DNA from 2 places in the Paenibacillus sp. Mc5Re-14 genome. Region 2 is predicted to be linked to the other one. Evidence: riboswitches for the same ligand, from Rfam matches in the RefSeq annotation. Region 2 holds a riboswitch; the other holds the start of a gene.
The links. Region 2 has a riboswitch for FMN ahead of ribE (riboflavin synthase). Riboswitches for the same ligand answer to the same signal wherever they lie in the genome.

Region 1: it holds a riboswitch for FMN, as region 2 does, so the genes downstream of both, BN1546_RS05045 (DMT family transporter) here and ribE (riboflavin synthase) in region 2, are expected to answer to the same signal.

The regions. Positions count from the first base shown of each region.
Region 1 covers NZ_CVPD01000001.1:1,070,384-1,073,806, forward strand. Annotated here, with positions in the region: gene BN1546_RS05035 (ABC transporter ATP-binding protein) at 1-489, shown strand, start outside; gene BN1546_RS05040 (ABC transporter permease) at 482-1,174, shown strand; FMN riboswitch at 1,300-1,444, shown strand; gene BN1546_RS05045 (DMT family transporter) at 1,615-2,562, shown strand; gene BN1546_RS05050 (methyl-accepting chemotaxis protein) at 2,806-3,423, shown strand, end outside.
Region 2 covers NZ_CVPD01000001.1:4,908,477-4,911,899, reverse strand. Annotated here, with positions in the region: gene ribB (3,4-dihydroxy-2-butanone-4-phosphate synthase) at 1-398, opposite strand, end outside; gene ribE (riboflavin synthase) at 473-1,138, opposite strand; FMN riboswitch at 1,468-1,640, opposite strand; gene BN1546_RS22300 (IDEAL domain-containing protein) at 1,709-2,176, opposite strand; gene BN1546_RS22295 (thiamine pyrophosphate-dependent enzyme) at 2,397-3,423, opposite strand, start outside.

The DNA.
Region 1 (3,423 bases), 3.8 Mb from region 2:
GCCATTGCGACCAAGCCTGAGTTACTCATTTTAGATGAACCGATTAACGGTCTGGACCCGGTGGGAATCAAGGAAATTCGGCAGTTATTCCATATGCTATGCAAGGAATATGGGATGACGCTGCTCGTGTCCAGTCATTTATTAGCGGAAATTGAGCAGATTGCGGATACAATAGGCGTGATTAATCACGGACGGCTGATTGAGGAAGTTTCGATGGAACAGGTACGGGATACCAATACGGAATATATCGAATTTACGACCAACGATTGTAAAAAAGCAGCCTACATCCTCTCACATCAACTGAGTCTGAATAATATAAGGGTGCTCAATGAACAGAGTATACGTATTTACGATCTTAGTGTACCGCAGAAGCAAATTACGAAAACGCTCATTTTAAATGATGTAGAGGTCGATTCCATTCATCAGAAAAGCAGTACGCTGGAAGACTACTTTTTACGTCTGTTACATGGAGGGGATCACCATGCTTAAATTGATACAGTTGGAGATGAAAAAGCTTCATCTGGCGGGTTATATCCGTTCAGCGCTGATCGCCAACGCTTGCATTCTAGGTTTGCTCAGTACTATTGCACTGGACAGCCAAAATGAAGGAGTACCCGAATTTACACAGTACGCTCAGCTTCTCGATCTTATGGACAATATGGTGAGGGCAACGTTTATTGTATTTGCCTCCGTTCTACTGTGCCGTTTTATCGTAGGAGAATTTAAATCCAAATCGATTACAATCTTGTTCATGTATCCGATTCATCGTCAAAAGCTAATGATCGCCAAGCTCTTGATTGTGCTGCTGTTTACATTCTTGTCTATTGTAATCTCGGAAATCATCATTACGGCTGCGATCCATTTGCTCAACCAGTTTGTCATAATTGTACCGGATAAGCTCACTCTTTCCATACTAGCCGAGCAATCAGCGCGCACGCTAATCAATGCCGTTGCCGCCAGTTTTATGGGATTGGTTCCGCTGTATATGGGAATGCGAAGATACTCTGTACCCACGACCATTGTGACCTCAATTCTGATTGTAGCATTGCTTTTCTCCAATAATAACGGTGCTACCCTTAGCTCCATTGCTCCCGTGCAAATCAGCTTCTCTGTGCTGGGAATGCTTGTGGCTTATGCAGCCATTCGGCGCATTGAGTATAAGGATATTGCCTAGTAATAAGGATTAAACATAGAACGCTTTCATAAAAAGATGAAAATCCTTGCTTGATATACACACATTTTTCACTGGACTTCATTCTAAAACAGGTATATCCTATAGGAGAAATTAAAAAACGGAATAAGGATCTTCGGGGTAGGGTGAGATTCCCAACCGGCGGTATGGCTCATGGAGCTAAGCCCGCGACTCTGTATCCGGCAACAGGATACGGACTGATTTGGTGAGATGCCAAAGCCGACGGTAAAGTCCGGATGGAAGAAGATCGAAATATGAACATGCCGCAAAGTCGATGAATACTGCATTATGGTTGTGCAGTGACTTCATTTAACTTGCATCAAACGGCAAGTTTATTTGATCAACCCCCGTCTTGCATGGCCTTCGCCATGGACGGGGGTTTTTGTGCCACCGGTCCTGTATTCGCAAGGAGCTAAATAAGTATGAGTCAATCATCAACTGTACTAACATCCAAGGATTTTGATCGTAGCTCCCACATGAAAAGCGGTTTTTGGCTAGTCGCGATTGGAGCGGCCTTGTGGGGCGCAGACCCGCTGTTTCGTATTATTTTGTTAAAATCATTTACCTCAGCACAAATCGTACTGATGGAGCATGCGCTACTCTTTATCGCTCTGACGCCGATGCTGTGGAAGCATCGCGAGGAACTCAAAACGATACGCTTTCGTCAGGTTTTCGCTATTTTGTTTGTCTCATGGGGTGGCTCGGCACTGGCCAGTGTGATTTTCACCATGGCGCTCAGCAACGGTGATCTGAATGCCGTACTTTTACTTCAGAAGCTTCAACCTTTGGTTGCTATTATTCTGGCCCGCGTGATATTGAAGGAAATGTTACCGCGTCATTTTGGAATATTAATTGTCATCGCTCTGTTCGGGACGTATCTTCTGACCTTCGGTTGGTCGCTTCCCTTTGGACATGTTCATGATTTTGTTCAAGTTGGTAGTCTGCTTGCACTGGGTGCAGCGATTCTGTGGGGCGGTTCGACCGTTATGGGCAGCTACTTGCTCCGTTCGATGAAATATGAAACGGTAACCTCCCTTCGCTTCATGGTGGCGCTCCCTCTGCTCATTGTTCTCACCTCTGTGGAGCATGCTCCGTGGAATATGCCTACAGGTACATGGGCGGGCGCAGCTGTAATTATCAACTTGCTGCTGCAGGCATTGCTTCCGGGTCTTCTCAGCTTATTACTGTATTACAAAGGCTTAAGTACAACCAAAGCTTCTTATGCTACGATGGCAGAATTGAGCTTTCCTATGGTAGGTGTTGTGATTAACTGGATCGCTTTCCAACAAATCGTTACCGTAGCGCAATTAACTGGTTTTATGCTTATCTGGGTTACACTCTTTATGATTTCTCGTCAGCAAAAAAATTAACAGATCCATTTGCTTTATACTCACCTCAAGCCTCAAGCCAAATCATGAAGGTGCTTTTGCATCTCTGATTTGGCTTTTTATGTATGCATATTCATACCGTGATTAGCCCTTAAGAACTATTTTTTAAAAAATGTACCTAAAACATGCCTTGATTCATCATTTTTTAAGATTACATCTATAAAATTAGTCGATTTCTGTCGAATAAAACAATGTAGTGACCATCAGACACAGAGGAGAAAAAACATGACTAAAGAAAAACAAACAGTTCCGTGGTGGAACAGGTTTCTCAAGCAGTTTTATTTAATGAGGACAAAATTAATCATTTCTTTTTTGGCTGTGTTATTGATTCCGAGCTTACTTATTGGATACTTTTCTTATCAGGGGGCGACGACACAGCTCAGTCAGCAAATGGCTAATTCCGTATACACGAATCTGTATCTGATCCAAAGCAATGTCAATCAGTATGTATCCCCGATCATGAAGGACGTGGACGTTCTTACCAGTGAAATCCAGGCTGATTCCATTGGTTCCAACCAAGAAGCCCTTCAGAAAAAGTTGGATGACATCGTCAAAGCTCATCCTGAGTTAGATGCCGCGCTCCTTGGCAATGCGAAAGGAGAATATATCCGTTCTCCGCTAAAAAAGGAGGCTGATTATGATCCTAGGGAGAGAAAATGGTACAAAAATGCGATGCTACATAAGGGCAACATATTTGTCGGTGTTCCAGTTGCCAGCGTTACGACAGGGAACCTAGTAGTTAATGTATCGGCAACGCTGAAGAACGGTGAAGGGGCTGTTGCATTGGCTTTGAATCTGGACAAGATGGGGGACAGTCTGCAGTCTGTTAAGATAGGCGAACGC
Region 2 (3,423 bases):
GCGCGAACAGTCAAAGAGCGCTCGGCCGCTGAAATCCCCGTTGTTGTCTTCATATGATCTACCGATACCGTAAAGGCGGTACCGTGAAAATCTGTGTTTTGCTCTACCATAAGATGCAATTCCAATACCTCGGCTCTGTGCTGTGTGATCGGCACGCAGACCAACCCGCGACCTTCTGTAATCATGAAGTTGATGACCTCAGGCGATGCTTTCTCAGCCAAAGCGATAAAGTCGCCTTCATTTTCCCGCTGTTCATCATCCACTACAATAACGACTTTGCCGTTCTTTAAATCCTCCAATGCTTCTTCGATGGAATCCAATCGAATCTCTTCGTCATGGTGCAACTCGCCCTGCTCCATGATGTTTGTCGTCGCACTTGTTTGGATGCCTCTATCCATAACCCTCTCCTCCTTATGTCTTATGTCACGAATGCTCCTGAACCAAATTTTCTATCATTCTGTATCAGGCTGTATCAAGCAAAGCCGTGTTTCGCCAAATAGTCCAAACTAAGAGGAGCTTGATCTGCTCTCTCCATCGGTACTGAACCTCTGTAATGTAAAAGCTGCTCCACATATTTGCCCAATATGTCGCATTCAATATTCACAGTGTCTCCCTCACGTTTGGCTTGTAAGGCCGTTTCGGCTAAGGTATGGGGGATAATAGATACGGCAAAGCTATCTCTCGTCCGCTGCGCGACTGTGAGGCTGATACCATCAATTGTAATTGACCCTTTGAGGAGAACATATTTAAATAATGCTTGATCAGAAGGCTCAACTTCGAACACAACTGCATTCTGGTCTGATGTTACTCCGCGAATCGTACCCGTCCCGTCCACATGTCCCTGTACGATATGTCCTCCGAACCTTCCATTCGCCGCCATCGCTCGCTCTAGGTTGACTCGGCTGCCGGATCTGAGTTCCCTTAGATTACTGCTGCGAAAAGTCTCTGGCATCACATCAACCTTAAAATCTTTAGTACCAATCTGTATTGCCGTCAGGCAAACACCATTTACCGAGACACTATCGCCTATTTTCAAATCGCCCAATACCACAGAACCCGAAATCCCAAGCACCATCGCTTCACCGCTCTTAGAAATACTTTGAATGCGACCCACTTCCTCGACCAATCCGGTAAACATGCTTTCACTCCTTTCCACTACATTTCAGTTTATCCCTAATTCATCTGCTGTAAGCGCAAATAACCCCCAGTCAGGATTCAATCCGTCATGGGGGTGATGAGAGTCACATATGTAGTATACAAGCGCAGTTCATGTATGTCTTAAAATGACATGAAATCATAGGTTTGCCAAAAGAAAGCATGATCGAAGATACAGCAATTACGCTCAGAACGTTATCAAAAAGAAAGCTAAAAAAAGCTATCGTCTGATGCTGTCCTACAACGAAATAAGCCATACGTACTTTTAAGTATGCTAAAAATTGGCACATGCCACGTCATGCACATGCGCTTCGTATCCTTCTCCCATCCAGACTATACTGTCGGTCCCGGAATTACACCAGGTCCACCTTCTGCTGATTGTTCAGCATCCGGGTCACGGACTAAGCCATGCTGTGTTCACAGAAGCGATTCACAAACATGTCATCACCGCCGGTGGGGAATTTCGCCCCGCCCCGAAGGATCTTGCTCTTATTTAATTGAATTAACATTAAACTTGTTACGTATATTAGCACCGACTTCAAAAAAAAGCAAGTTATCTAATAGAAGCTCCTGCTTTGGTTTTGACATATTGGCTGGAGAGTTCTTCAAACCAGGTTTTATCATTCATATGAAGTGCCAGATCAATCAGATCGGCCAGTTCGTCGACTCCAAGCTGTGTATCATGGTCAAAGGTAATAACGGCCGAAGCAACAGGTCCTCGCTCTCCCTCAGAACATGCTTCATAATCCAGTCGCACATCCACATGCCCATCAATAAACTCGCATTTTAGAAAATAAATAATTTCACACATTAAAATAGGGCGCACTTGTGTTTCTAACACACAATCCATCACCTTGGCAGAATAATGCTGGTTCGTCAGCGTGAATTTGTGTTCTGTTGCCGCCAGCGATGCCCGTCCAAAATCATCCGTAAACTTGAGTTCCACTGGCGTGATGTTCATAACCTTGGGGATTTGCTTCTTTATAATTTCAATTATTTCAACTGTATTCAGCTTAATCATTACCTGCACCTCATTGCATCTTAAAATTCAGAAGAAAACTTTATAACATGCCTTCTATAGGCCTCCACTCCTATATCGGAAATCATTACCTGTTTTTTTATGCCTCAATCCATAAACGCAAAAAAAGATTCCTTGCGCAGCAAGCGCAAGGAATCTCAATCGAACTGGTGCCGAAACAGCGGCTAACAATGTTACACGATTATTATGCAAAAAAACAGAATTATAACTCCGAAATTTCATGTTTCTTTTTCAGGATAGTCCAGCGACGCTCAATCTCCTGCTCAAAGGTAGCCATCGTTGCTTCCTCTTTGAGAAGATGCTTCGTTTTACCCATTAATTTCAGCCATTCTGCGGCTGGAATCCGTTTTCCCTTGTCTTCCGGATTGTACGTAATCGTCGTGCTTCCCTGCTCGATTTCGTACAAAGGAAAGAAGCAAGATTCGACTGCGGCGCCTACGATGCTAGTACCCAGTCTGTCTTCGGATTTCCAGTTGAGCGGGCAAGCGCACAGAATTTTACCATAAGCAGTACCGACGTTGTTGGCATACCATTGAGCCTTGGCCGCTTTGCGCAGCATATCCTGCGGATGGCTTTCGGCTGCGGTAAAAGCATACGGGATGTTACAGGCGGCCATGATTTGTACGGTATCCTTATGATGCCCTTGCTTCCCTTTTTGCATTTTCCCTACACCCGATGTACTGGTCATATGCCCCATTGGAGTGGAGTACGATTGCTGCGAACCTGTATTCATGTACCCCTCGTTGTCATATTCCAGCATAATCAGTTTATGGTTACGCAGAGCCGCACCAATTGCAGAACCCATACCGATATCCATCCCGCCGTCACCACTGATCATGATAAAGGTTGGATCATCCGACATCACAATTTCATTACGTCGCTTCATCTCCATGTAAGCTTCCAGCGCACCTGAAAGGGTAGCGGCCCCGTTTTGAAAAAGATTGTGGATCATCGGTTGCTTGTGTGATGTATATGGATACCCTGTCGTCACCACATAAACGCAGCCAGTCTGGAACAGTACGACAATATCGCCTTCAATTCCTTTAAAAAATAGCTCAAGCGCAGACAAGGCTCCACAACCAGGACAAGCCCCATGCCCTGGTGTAAGACGGCGTGGTTTGGTTGTCAACGAACGCAGAGGTGGTACCTTGACTTTGAGCTTCCCAGTCGCCTCGTCCGGCGTAACCTGAATCAGACCCGTACGGTATGCATTGCCACGTGGTGGCTGC